Regions from separate parts of the Luteibacter sp. 9135 genome, predicted to be linked through region 4. Evidence: riboswitches for the same ligand, from Rfam matches in the RefSeq annotation. Region 4 holds a riboswitch; each other region holds the start of a gene.
The links. Region 4 has a riboswitch for cobalamin ahead of metE (5-methyltetrahydropteroyltriglutamate--homocysteine S-methyltransferase). Riboswitches for the same ligand answer to the same signal wherever they lie in the genome.

Region 1: linked by a shared signal. The riboswitch ahead of FA89_RS06055 (ribonucleoside-diphosphate reductase subunit alpha) and the one ahead of metE (5-methyltetrahydropteroyltriglutamate--homocysteine S-methyltransferase) in region 4 are both predicted to bind cobalamin.
Region 2: linked by a shared signal. The riboswitch ahead of FA89_RS05140 (TonB-dependent receptor domain-containing protein) and the one ahead of metE (5-methyltetrahydropteroyltriglutamate--homocysteine S-methyltransferase) in region 4 are both predicted to bind cobalamin.
Region 3: linked by a shared signal. The riboswitch ahead of FA89_RS11070 (CoA-acylating methylmalonate-semialdehyde dehydrogenase) and the one ahead of metE (5-methyltetrahydropteroyltriglutamate--homocysteine S-methyltransferase) in region 4 are both predicted to bind cobalamin.

The regions. Positions count from the first base shown of each region.
Region 1 covers NZ_JQNB01000001.1:1,434,091-1,437,334, forward strand. The annotation lists gene FA89_RS06055 (ribonucleoside-diphosphate reductase subunit alpha) at 1-1,284, opposite strand, end outside; cobalamin riboswitch at 1,444-1,661, opposite strand; gene FA89_RS06060 (response regulator) at 1,857-3,244, shown strand, end outside.
Region 2 covers NZ_JQNB01000001.1:1,174,395-1,177,638, reverse strand. The annotation lists gene FA89_RS05150 (SIS domain-containing protein) at 1-89, shown strand, start outside; gene nagA (N-acetylglucosamine-6-phosphate deacetylase) at 117-1,265, shown strand; cobalamin riboswitch at 1,307-1,540, shown strand; gene FA89_RS05140 (TonB-dependent receptor domain-containing protein) at 1,699-3,244, shown strand, end outside.
Region 3 covers NZ_JQNB01000001.1:2,568,145-2,571,388, forward strand. The annotation lists gene FA89_RS11065 (hypothetical protein) at 1-733, shown strand, start outside; cobalamin riboswitch at 805-1,009, shown strand; gene FA89_RS11070 (CoA-acylating methylmalonate-semialdehyde dehydrogenase) at 1,149-2,663, shown strand; gene FA89_RS11075 (acyl-CoA dehydrogenase family protein) at 2,675-3,244, shown strand, end outside.
Region 4 covers NZ_JQNB01000001.1:456,192-459,435, reverse strand. The annotation lists gene metE (5-methyltetrahydropteroyltriglutamate--homocysteine S-methyltransferase) at 1-1,683, opposite strand, end outside; cobalamin riboswitch at 1,880-2,101, opposite strand; gene FA89_RS02055 (glycosyltransferase) at 2,195-3,244, shown strand, end outside.

The DNA of each region.
Region 1 (3,244 bases), 980 kb from region 4:
CGACTTGACGGCCAGTCCCTGGGCCTCGGCCTTCTCGTAGGCGGTCTCGAAGGCGGCGCCCCACGTGTCGACGAAGTGCGGCACGATCTTCGGGTCGAACAGCGACCAGTCGCCGTCGGTCTCGACACGGCGCATGAACAGGTCCGGCACCCAGTTGGCCAGGTTGAGGTTGTGCGTGCGGCGCGCGTCGTCACCGGTGTTCTCACGCAGCTCGAGGAATTCCTCGATGTCCGCATGCCAGCTTTCCAGGTACACGCAGGCGGCGCCCTTGCGCTTGCCGCCCTGGTTCACCGCGGCCACCGACGCATCCAGGGTCTTCAGCCACGGCACCAGGCCGTTGGAATGACCGTTGGTGCCCTTGATCAGCGAGCCGCGCGAGCGGATACGCGAATAGGCCAGGCCGATACCGCCAGCGAACTTCGACAGCTGGGCCACGTCGCCGTACTTGGCGTAGATGGACTCCAGCGCGTCCTGAGGCGAATCCAGCAGGAAGCACGACGACAGCTGCTCGTGCGCGGTGCCGGCGTTGAACAGGGTGGGCGAGCTGGCCAGGTATTCCAGCGACGACAGCATGCGATACAGCTCGAGCGTCTCGGCCACGTCGTTGCCGCCGAGGGCGCAGGCGATGCGCATGAAGAAGTACTGCGGCGTCTCGATGACGAAGCGCCGGGTCGGGTGGCGCAGCAGGTAGCGGTCGTAGACCGTGCGCAGGCCGAAGTATTCGAAGCGGCGCGAGCCGGCGGTGTCGATGGCATCGTTGAGCTTGCGCGCGTTGACCAGCACGAAGTCACGCAGGCGCTCGTTGAGGATGCCCAGCTCGAAGCCGGTGCTGATCGACTGCGAGAACGACTGGATGTCCTGGCCGGACACTTCCTTGTCGACGAAAGCGGCCAGCAGGCGCGCGGCCAGCTGGCCGTATTCCGGTTCCTCGGCGGTGAGCGCCGCGGAGGTGCGGATCGACAGCTGGTCCAGCTCCTGCGTGGTGGCGCCGTCGTACAGGCCGCCGATGGTCTTCAGCGCCACGCGCATCGGGTCGACCGCGAACAGGCCATCGGCGCTGCGGGTCACCGCGCGCACGATCTTGTTCACGTCGACGGCTTCCTGGCCGCCGTTGCGCTTGGTGACGCGCATCTGGCCGGGGTTGTGCGGCGGGGTCAGCGCGAACGCCGGCGGCGGCTCGTTGCGGTAACCGGCAGCGGGTGCCTTGTCCGCCGGGGCGGGGGAGGTGACGGCCGTATCGGCTGCTTCGGTGCGCTCGCGCGCGGCGGATTCCATCGTGGTCATGTCAGGCGTGCCCCAGGGCTCGGTTCAAACTCCCGTTCCCTCGGACGGGGCTCGAAGCGGTGGGCCGGCGGAAAAAGATCGCGTCGGAGCACGCCATCGGGGGCTCCGGACCGCGACGTGCCTCCCCGCGGAAGCCGTCACCACAAAAACCGCCGCCTGGCGGGGCGACAGCTGTTGGCAGGTCTTCGGACTTCGTGGACGGGGACGCCTTTCGGGTCCGGCCTAGCCGTCGCTTCCCAATCCCACGGGGGGACCAGTGCGTGTGACGGGTTCGTTTCCACTTACCGCTGCGGGGCAGTTCCGGATTTGCACCGGATTCCCTATTAAGTCCGACGGGCAGTCGCGCCTCTTCGGACACCAACGGGACACACCATATAGCTGGTCCCCGGTACCGTCAACACAAGATATAGGGTAAATGCGCTATGTGCTTGATCCGCCGGGAGTCATTTTTTTACAACCCCCCGTGGACCGATTTGCGCATCGCGACATGACCGTTTCGTGAAGATGGCCTACACAAATTGCAGGGCTTCGAACCTTTAACATCTGCGATCCGCCCCATGACCGCTCGCTCGATGCCATCTACGTTCGCGTTGCAGGAACACGCCCTGGTCACCCATGCGTTCGACGCACTGCCGTTCGGCTTCACGGCCGTGTCGGCGACAGGGGAGCTCCTTTACGCCAATGCCTGGATGACCGCACGGCTTCGTGACGGGGCGGGGCAGGGCTTCCTGACCTGGTGGACCGAAGACAGCCGCGCGCGATTGAGCACCCTGCTCCTGACCGGCGGGATCGAGGGCGTCCGTGAGCTTGCGCTCACGGCGGTCGACGGCACCGCCTGGCGGGTCTCGGTCGAGCTGTGGCGCGCCCCGGTGGCTGGCGAGGCGGTCTTCATGGTCGCGGTATCCCCCCCCGTTGGCGATGCCGCCGCCACGGCCGGCGACACGGAAGATCGGCGCCTGGCCCTCATCGAGGTGGGCAACCTGCTCCGTGACCTCGAGGATCCGGCCCACATCGCCTACTGCGTCGCCGAGGTGCTGGGCCGCACGCTCCGGATCAGCCGGGCCGGTTACGGCACCGTGGACACCGTGGCGGAGACCATCAGCGTCGAACGCGACTGGAACGCCCCCGGCATCCTGACGCTGGCCGGCGTGCTGAACTTCCGCGATTACGGATCGTACATCGACGATATCAAAGCCGGTCGCACCGCCGTCGTCACCGATGCCTACCAGGATCCGCGCACCCAACGCACCGCCGATGCGCTGGCGGCGATCAGCGCCGTCTCCTTCATCAATATGCCGGTGACCGAGAGGGGCGGCGTCGTGGCGCTGCTCTACCTCAACCACGAGGGGCCCCGCGAGTGGCCGGAGGAGGAGATCGCCTTCGTCCGTGAGGTGGCCAATCGTACGCGCGTCGCCGTGGAGCGGCGCCGCGCCGAAGCCGAGCTGCAGCAACTCGCCCAGAGCCTGGAGCGACAGGTGGCGGAGCGCACCTTCGAGCGCGACCGTATCTGGCGCTTCTCCAGCGACATCCTGCTCGTGGCCGATGCGGATACGCGCCTGCTCTCGGTCAATCCGGCGTGGACCGCGATCCTGGGCTGGAGCGAGCGCGAGACCCTGGGACGGTCCTACCTGGATTTCGTGCACCCCGACGACACCGATCGTACCGGTGAGGAAACCGGGCAGCTGGCCGACGGGGTGGCCACGCTGCGCTTCGAGAATCGTTACCGCACGGCCGATGGGGGCTTCCGTCAGCTGTCCTGGCGGGCCGTGCCCAGCGAAGGCATGATCTTTGCCGTGGCCCGCGATGTCACGATCGAACGCGCGCGCGACGCGGAACTGGACCTGGCCCAGGAGCAACTGCGCCAGGCGCAGAAGATGGATGCTATCGGCAACCTCACCGGTGGCGTGGCGCACGACTTCAACAACCTGCTGCAGGTGATCAGCGGCAACCTGCAACTGCT
Region 2 (3,244 bases), 720 kb from region 4:
TCTACCGCGCCACGGCCGCGCTGGCGCTGGCACGCGGTTTCAACCCCGACGTGCCGCCGCACCTCAACAAGGTCACCGAGACCGTCTGACCTCTCGCCCCACGTATAGGAATTGCCATGACCATCGCCCTCGTCAACGGCCGTGTGCTGACCGATAACGGCTTCCAGGGTGGCTTTGCCGTGCTGGTCGACGGCGGCACCATCACCGGGCTGGCCTTGCCGTCCGATCCCCGCGTGCGCGCCGCCGAGCGTCACGACCTCGGTGGCCGCACGCTGCTGCCCGGTTTCATCGATTGCCAGGTCAACGGCGGCGGCGGCGTGCTGTTCAATGACGTGCCCACCGTCGACACCATCCGTCGCATCGGGCAGGCGCACGCGAAGTTCGGCACCACCGGCTTCCTGCCCACCCTGATCAGCGACGATGCCGCGGTGATGGCGAAGGCCATCGATGCGGTGAACGACGCGGTGGCCCAGGGCGTGCCGGGCGTGCTCGGCATCCACCTCGAAGGCCCGTTCATCGCGCCCGAGCGCAAGGGCGTGCACGATCCGGCCAAGTTCCGTATCGCCGACGCCGACGACGTAGCCATGGTCGCCCGGCGGCACGGCGGCGTCACGCTGCTCACGCTGGCGCCCGAGCGCGCCTCGGCCGCGGTGCTGCAACAGCTGGTCGCCCACGGCGTGATCGTGGCGGCCGGCCACACGGCCGCCGACTACGACACCACCCGCCAGGCCCTGGCGACCGGCGTGCGTGGCTTCACGCACCTGTTCAACGCCATGACGCCGTTCACCAGCCGCGAGCCCGGCGTGGTCGGCGCCGCGCTGGAAGACGCCGCCAGCTGGTGCGGCCTGATCGTCGACGGCCACCACGTGCACCCGAGTTCGCTGCGTGTCGCCATCGCGGCCAAGGCGCCGCAGAAGATGATGCTGGTCACCGACGCCATGCCACCCGTGGGGTCGGACGATCCGAACTTCGTCCTGAAGGGCGAGACGATCACCGTCCGCGACGGCGTCTGCCAGACGGCCGACGGCACGCTGGCCGGCTCCGCGCTGGACATGGCCACCGCCGTGCGCAACACGGTGGAGATGGTTGGCGTGGCCTATGACGAGGCGGCCCGCATGGCCTCCACCTATCCGGCCGCCTTCCTCGGGCTGGAAGCCACCCACGGCCATATCGCGGCGGGCTATCGCGCCGACTTCGTGGTGATGGACGACGACCACACGGTGGCCGAAACCTGGATCGGCGGCGAGCGCGTCTACGCCGCCTGATCCGTCGCCCCGCACTGGCTCGCTTCCGCGCGGGCCAGGCGTTAACATTGCGTTGTTCGGGTGTCCCCGCCGGCCTGAAGCGGGCGGGGATGAAACGGGAAGCCGGTGCGCCACACATGTGGCAAGGCCGGCACTGCCCCCGCAACGGTAAGCGTGAGGAGCCGCCCAGAACGGCTCCATCCACCGGCCACAGCCACTGCGCAAGCGGGAAGGCGCCGGTGCGATGCCCTCGGGCCAGCGCGAGTCCGGAGACCGGCCCGATCGGCGAATCCTGCGCTTTTAAGCGCGGGCGCCGTCCCGTTATCGGCGATTCGCGGAGGGCGAATCCGGACAGTCATCCGGGTGTTGCCCGTGGTGCCGTTCGTCGTTGTGTCCTCCCGCGCGCCTGTTGAGGCTACGCATTGCCGCACCAGCGGCGGAGGAAACCCGTTCCATGAAGAAAACCCTGCTCGCGACGGCCCTGCTGTCGACGATCGTCGCTGCCCATGCGGCCGACGCACCCAACGGCACCCTCGACCCGGTGGTGGTCACCGCCAACCGCGCGCCCACGCCACTGGACGAAGTGCTGGCCCCGGTCACCGTCATCAGCCGCGAGGACATCGAGCGCCTGCAGCCCCGCAACGTGCAGGACCTGCTGGCCGGCCTGCCCGGCGTGACCATGACCAACACGGGCGGCCTGGGCCAGCAGACCTCGCTCTTCATGCGTGGCAGCAACTCGGCACACACGCTGGTGCTGGTGGACGGCGTGCGCGTGGGCACCGTGGGTGCCGGCCTGCCCGCCTACGAGCAGCTGCCGGTCGAGCAGATCGACCATATCGAGGTGGTCCGTGGCCCGCGCTCCAGCCTGTACGGCTCGGATGCCATCGGCGGCGTCATCCAGATCTTCACCCGTCGCGGCCAGGCCGGCGAAGCGCCCACGCCCAGCCTGTCGATCGGCGGCGGCAGCCACGGCTACACCGCCGGGCAGGTGGGTCTCTCGGGCGGCACCACGCATGGCTGGTACAACGCCAGCCTGGGCGGCCAGTACACCGCCGGGATCAACGCCTGCCGCGTTGGTGCGGCCGACGCGTTCAAGGGCTGCTTCACCGACGAGCCGGACCACGACGCCTACCGCACCTACAACGGTGCGCTCTCGGGCGGCTACCGCTGGGACAACGGCACCGAACTCACCGGCAGCTGGCTGCGCAGCAAGGGCGACATCGAATACGACGGCGATTTCCAGAACCTGACCCGGCGCTCGCAGCAGGTGGCCGGCGCCAAGCTGGCGTTCGACGTGATGTCGGCCTGGCGCATGTCGGTCAGCCTGGGCCAGAACCAGGACCGCGCGGACAATTACCTCAACGGTACACAGAAGAAGTACTACGACGGCCTCGGCAACCTCGTCACCGGCGCCGACAAGGTGCGCACGGGTTACCTGTACTCCAAGCGCAACCAGGCCTCCTGGCAGAACGACATCACGCTGGCCGCCGGGCAGACGCTCACCGCCGGCGTCGATTACCAGCAGGAAAAGCTCGACAGCGATACGGCTTACCTGAAGGACACCCGCAACAACACCGGTGTGTTCGCGCTGTACCAAGGCGTGTTCGGCCCGCACGAGATCCAGCTGTCCGCGCGCCACGACCACAACACTCAGTTCGGCAACCACACCACCGGCTCGGCCGCCTATGGCTACCGCTTCGACGACGGCATGAAGATCACGGCCTCGTACGGGACCGCCTTCCATGCGCCGACCTTCAACGACGTGTACTACCCGTATGGGTTTACCGGGCAGCCCGCACCGGAACTCAAGCCGGAGACGTCACGCACGGCGGAGATCGGGCTGTCCAGCCGTCCCGGCATCTGGACCTGGGCGGTCAATGCCTACCAGACGCATGTCGACGACCTGATCGGCTTCGACCCCCTATTCGTGCCGATCAACGTGAGCAAGGCGCGCTTGCGCGGCGTCGAAGGCCAGGTGGGTGCCGACCTGGATGGCTGGC
Region 3 (3,244 bases), 2.1 Mb from region 4:
AACCAACACCATGTACCGTTCGCGACGTGGCTCCATCGTCGGCTTGTCCAACATGCCGGATGGCTCGGTCAAGGGCTGGCGCCTGCACTCGTTGCCCACCACCGAGGCGCTTCGTGATGCGTCAGCGTCCAAGCCGTTCGTCAGCGCGTTCGACGAGAGCGCAAAGCGGCTGTATACGCCCGCGCTCAACAGCAAGGGCACCGAGCAGACGATCAACACCGTGCTCTCCGATGTCGGCAAGGTACGTTACGACCACGGCACCGCCCGCTTCGCGTGGATCGACGGCAGCTATGCCATGGGTGTTTCCGCGAAGGGGCTGGACAAGACCGCCAGCGGTGCGCCGTCCACGCTGTACGCGCCAAGCGTGAAGTCGGCGAAACGCCGGGGCAAGAAGAGCAACCCGGCGCAGAACCACCATTCCGAGCCGATGGCGGTGACGCTGCACGACACGCACCGACACACGCCCATGGCCCAGGACACGGGCCTTGTGGCCACGTTCGCCAGCTTCCCCAATCAGGTGTGTTTCCATTGCGGCGAGATGTTCAAGGACAACCTGGGCTCGCACAGTGCGCTGACCGGCGTGCCCGGGCGACCCTTCGGCGGACAGCACCCCGGCGAGACCACGACCAAGAGCGGCAGCAGCATCGTGCGTGCGCATCCCATGACCGAACTCGTCGCCGACAAGGGGCACCACGCGGAACTGGCCAAGATCTTCTCGTACCACAAGCCCTGATGCCACCGGCTCTCGACGCCGCCACCGCGCCGTTTACTGCATCGCAGCGTGTCCCCATGCGTTGCGCCGCCTACAATCGATGGGCCACAGGTGTCCTGCCGCCGCCATTCCGGTGCGCAGGGTGAAACGGGAAGCCGGTCCGATGCCGGCGCTGCCCCCGCAACGGTAGGCGAGAAAACCCGACTCAGAACCACTGCGGCAACGCGGGAAGGTGTCGGGCTGATGCATGCCGCATCGCTCGCAAGCCCGGAGACCGGCCCGTGGTGGACATCGCATGCGGTGTCTTCCTCGGGTGTTGCGGTGGGCAACCGGATGAGCTGACTCGACGCGGCGTCCGTTGTCTCGAATCACTTGTCTTGTCCCTCGCACGCCCGGTTTCGCGGGTGAGCGATCTGGAGACTGGACAATGAACGAGATGAACCCGGCCGCGACTCATGTCGCCACGGTAAAGCTGCTGATCGACGGCGAGTTCGTCGAATCGGCCACCACGCAATGGCGTGACGTGGTCAACCCGGCCACGCAGGTGGTGCTGGCACGCGTGCCCTTCGCCACGCCGGCGGAAGTCGAGGCGGCGGTGGATGCCGCGCGCCGCGCCTTCGTCACCTGGCGCAAGACGCCCATCGGTGCGCGGGCGCGCATCTTCCTCAAGTACCAGCAACTGATCCGCGAGCACATGGCCGAACTGGCCGCGACGCTCACGGCGGAGCAGGGCAAGACGCTGCCCGATGCCGAAGGCGACGTGTTCCGTGGCCTGGAGGTGGTGGAACACGCGGCGGCCATCGGCAACCTGCAGCTGGGCGAGCTGGCCAACAACGTGGCCGGCGGTGTGGATACCTACACGCTGCTGCAACCGCTGGGCGTATGCGCGGGCATCACGCCGTTCAACTTCCCGGCGATGATTCCGCTGTGGATGTTCCCGATGGCGATCGCCACGGGTAACACCTTCGTGCTGAAACCGTCGGAGCAGGACCCGATGGTGACCATGCGCCTGGTCGAACTGGCCGTGGAAGCGGGCATCCCCCGCGGCGTGCTCAACGTCGTGCACGGTGGCGAGGACGTGGTCAACGCGATCTGCGACCACCCGCAGATCAAGGCGGTGTCGTTCGTCGGTTCCACCCGCGTCGGCACCCATGTCTACCATCGCGCGTCGCAGGCCGGCAAGCGCGTACAGTGCATGATGGGCGCGAAGAACCACGCCGTGGTGCTCCCCGATGCCCATCGCGAGCAGACGCTCAACGCGATGGTCGGCGCGGCGTTCGGCGCGGCGGGCCAGCGCTGCATGGCGGCCTCGACGGCCGTACTGGTCGGCGCCGCGCGCGAGTGGCTGCCCGACTTGGTGGCCCGCGCGAAGACGTTGAAGGTCAATGCGGGCAGCGAGGCCGGTACGGATGTCGGCCCGGTCATCTCCTGCGCGGCGCGCGATCGCGTGCACGCCTTGATCGATGCCGGTGTGGCCGAAGGCGCCACCCTTGAACTGGACGGCCGCGATTGCCGCGTGCCGGGCTACGAGCAGGGCAACTTCGTCGGCCCGACCATCTTCTCCGGCGTGCGCCCCGGCATGCGCATCTACGACGAGGAAATCTTCGGTCCCGTGCTCGTCGTGCTCACGGTGGACACGCTGGATGAGGCGATCACGCTGGTCAACGCCAACCCCAACGGCAACGGCACGGCGTTGTTCACGGGCAGCGGCGCCGCGGCGCGTCGTTTCCAGGAGGACATCGACGTGGGGCAGGTCGGCATCAACGTGCCTATCCCGGTGCCGGTGCCGCTGTTCTCGTTCACGGGCTCGCGCGCCTCGAAGCTGGGCGACCTCGGTCCGTACGGCAAGCAGGCGGTCATGTTCTACACGCAGACCAAGACGGTCACCTCGCGCTGGTTCGACGACGGCGGCACGGGTCAGGGCGTCAACACCACCATCAGCCTGAAGTGAGGGCGCCCCTCATGGACATTCCGGTGACGGTGCAGGCCGCGGGCCTGAGCGACGAGCAGAATGCGTTCCGCGAGGCGGCGCGCGACTTCGCCCAGGCGGAGCTGGCGCCGCATGCGGCGCACTGGGACGCGCAAGGCATCTTTCCGCGCGAGGTCATCGGCAAGGCCGGGCAACTGGGCTTCTGTGGCCTCTACGTGGACGAAGCGGCCGGCGGTACCGGCCTGACGCGGCTGGACGCGGCCATCGTGTTCGAGGAACTGGCCGCGATCGATCCCTCCACGGCCGCCTTCATCAGCATCCACAACATGGCGACCTGGATGCTGACCACCTACGCCCAGCCGGCCCTGTTGCAGGCATGGGGCGAACCGCTGGCCAGCGGCACACGTCTCGCGTCGTATTGCCTGACCGAGCCGGGCGCCGGTTCCGATGCGGCCTCGTTGCAGACGCGCGCCGTGCGCGAGGACGACCATTACGTCATCAACGGCAGCAAGGCGTTCATCTCCGGGGCCGGCGCCACCGACATGCTGGTGGTGATGGCTCGCACCGGCGGCGACGGCGCGCGCGGCATCAGTGCGTTCGCA
Region 4 (3,244 bases):
CACCGGGCCCGTCAGCATGCCCTTCATGGGCTTGTTGGTCAGCGATTGCGCGTAGCTGGACCAGGCGACCGTCATCGCCGCCGGCCGGGCCACGTCGCCGTAAATGATCGGCGGCTTGACGCAGCGCGAGCCGTAGCTCTGCACCCAGCCCAGCGAGGTGAACGCATAGCCCTGCAGCTGCTCGCCGAAATACTCCACCATGTCGTTGCGCTCGGGCTCGCCGTGCACGAGGACATCCAGCCCTATCTCGTCCTGGAAGGCCACCGCGCGGCGTACTTCGTCACGCAGCACGGCCTGGTAGGCCTCGTCTTCCAGCTTGCCGGACCGGTGCGCGGCACGCGCGAGCCGCAGGTCGGCGGTCTGCGGGAACGAGCCGATGGTGGTGGTGGGCAGGTCGGGCAGCCCGAAGCGCTCACGCTGCACGTTGGCCCGGAACGCATAGGCCGAACGGCGCTGGCCGAACTGCGGTGTCAGCCCGCGCACGCGCGTACGCACCTCGGCGCGCACCACGTCGTGCGAGCGGCGACGCGCCTCCACCGTATCGTGCTGGCGGGCGAGCACGCGTTGCGCGGCCTCGTCGCCGGTCGCGGCATCGGCGTAGCGGCGCAGTTCGACGATCTTCTGCCGGGCGAACGACAGCCACTCGCCGATCGCGCCGGGCAGGCGCTTTTCCTCGGCGGCGTCGATGGGCACGTGCAGCAGCGAGCACGAGGTGGACAGCCAGAGTCGATCGTCACCCAGGCGCTTGCGTGCATGGGCGATGCGCGGGCCGATGATGGCCGGGTCGCTCAGCCAGATGTTGCGGCCGTCCAGTACGCCGGCGGACAACACGCGCCCGGCGGGCAGCGCGTCGATCACCGCGTCCAGTTGCCCCGGAGCACGGGCCAGGTCCACGTGCAGGCCTGCCACCGGCAACGACGTGGCCAGGGCCAGGTTGGCCCCCAGGTCACCGAAATAGGTGGCCAGGAGGATGCGTCCGCGCGTGCGCTCGCCGATGGCGGCGTACGCCGACCGGTACGCCGCCTGCCAGGCCGGTTCGAGGTCCAGCACGAGGGCCGGTTCGTCGACCTGCACCCAGTCGGCGCCGGCTTCCGTCAGCGCGTCGAGCAAGCCGCTCCAGGCCGGCAACAGGGCATCCAGCAGGGCCAGGGGGTCGCTGCCGTCCACGGTCTTGGCCAGGCGAAGGAAGCTCAGCGGGCCCAGCAGCACTGGGCGCGCCGTATGGCCCGCGGCCACGGCCTCGCGGTATTCCGCCACCGCCTTGTCGGCCCGGGTAGCGAAGACCTGGCCCGCATGCAGTTCCGGAACGATGTAGTGGTAGTTGGTATCGAACCACTTGGTCATCTCCAGTGCGTGCAGGTCAACCGTGCCGTCCTGGCGACCGCGTGCCATGGCGAAGTAGCCCGCCAGGGCGTCCCGCGCATGCAGGTCGCGGTAGCGCTCGGGGATGGCATCCACCGCGACGGCGGCATCGAGCACATGGTCGTACAGGGAAAAGTCGTTGACCGGCACGCTGTCGGCGCCGGCCTCGCGGGCGAGTTGCCAGTGCCGCTCGCGCAGCTGGCGGGCGACGGCGAGCAGGGCCTCGCGGTCGCTATCGCCCCGCCAGTGGCTTTCGAGCGCGCGCTTGAGTTCACGGCGTCTGCCGATGCGGGGAAAACCGGGGTAGGTAACGTGTGGCATGTGGATACGTCCTCTTCGTGGCAAAGAGGAGGGAAGGGCGGCCCGCTGCCGGACACGCGCGCGCCGCCGCACGCAGGTGCACGGCGTCGTGGGTGTCATGCGGCGTACCGTCGACCTTCGCCCCCGCGGGCGAACCGGGCCACCACGCGGGCGCGGTGGGTCCAGGTCGTGCGGAGCGCGCGTACCCATGACGGTACGCGTGCTCAGGCCGGCGGCAGGTCTTCGGGCTCGTGGATGTGGCACCGGAACAGGTGCCGCCTTGCGCGTCGCTTCCCGGATCGTTGTTAGATCCAGTGCCTGTGACGCGTTCGTCTCCACATACCGCTGCGGGGCAGCGCCGGATTCGCACCGGCTTCCCTCTTAGCTTTTATCTTTCCATTCGAATAGAGAGATAAAGACCGCTGGCGAGCGAAGACTAGCCTGCGTGGTGGGGGCAGGTCAACGCGTCGGGATGCATCGCGTCGACACGCCGGCCGCGAGGATGCGCGTGGACATCGACGGGAGGGGGGACATGGCGGGACGACACATCGTGATGGCGACGGTCGGGTCACAGGGCGACCTGTTTCCCTTCCTGTCGGTGGGCCGGGAGCTGGTGGCGCGCGGGCACCGGGTCACGATCGGCGCGCACGCGATCCATCGGCAAGCGGTGGCGGACGCCGGGTTGCGCTTCGTGCTGGCCAGCGGTATCGCCGAGCCGGAGGACAAAGCCGCCTTTGCCGCGCGGGCGTTCCACCCCTTGCGCGGCCCACGCTTCGTCGTTCGCGACCTGGCCGCCGCGGATGTGGCGGCGAGCTACCAGGCGCTGGCACCTGTCTGCGCGGATGCGGATGCCATCGTGACGACCACACTGGCCTTCGCCGGGCAGATCCTGGGTGAGACCACGCGTGTCGCCTGGCTGTCGGCGGTGCTCTCGCCGGCCGCGTTCCTGTCGGCGTACGATCCGCCCGCCACGGGCCTGGCGGTGCTCGACCGCTTTCTGCGCGCCACGCCACGACGCGGCGCCTGGCTTCGTCGTATGGCCGAGCACGTCACGGCACCGTGGACGCGCCCGGTGCGCCGATTCCGCCAATCGCTCGGCCTGGCGCCGGTCTCGGCAGGGGGTGATCCCTTCCACTGCGGGCAGCACGCGCGCGACGGCGTGCTAGCCATGTATTCGCCGTTACTCGGGCAGGCGCCGGCCGATGCGCCGGCGCATACCCTGGTGACGGGCTACTGCCGTTACTCTCCCTCCTTGGGCAGCCTGTCGCCGCCATTGACGGCGTTCCTCGACGCCGGCGAGCCACCGCTGGTGTTCACGCTGGGCTCGGCGGCGGTCCACGCGGGTGAAGGCTTCCTTCGCGAAAGCATGGGCGCCGCCGCGATGCTGGGCCGACGCGCCGTACTGCTGACGGGATCACCGGAAATGCGTTCGCGCCTGCCGACCGTGCTGCCCGATGGCGTGCTTGCCGTCGAATACGCCCCGCACGGCGCCCTGTTCGAACGTGCTGCGGCCGTCGTGCACCACGGCGGCGTAGGCACCACTCAGGAAGCCCTCCGCGCCGGTTGCCCCTCCTTGGTCGTG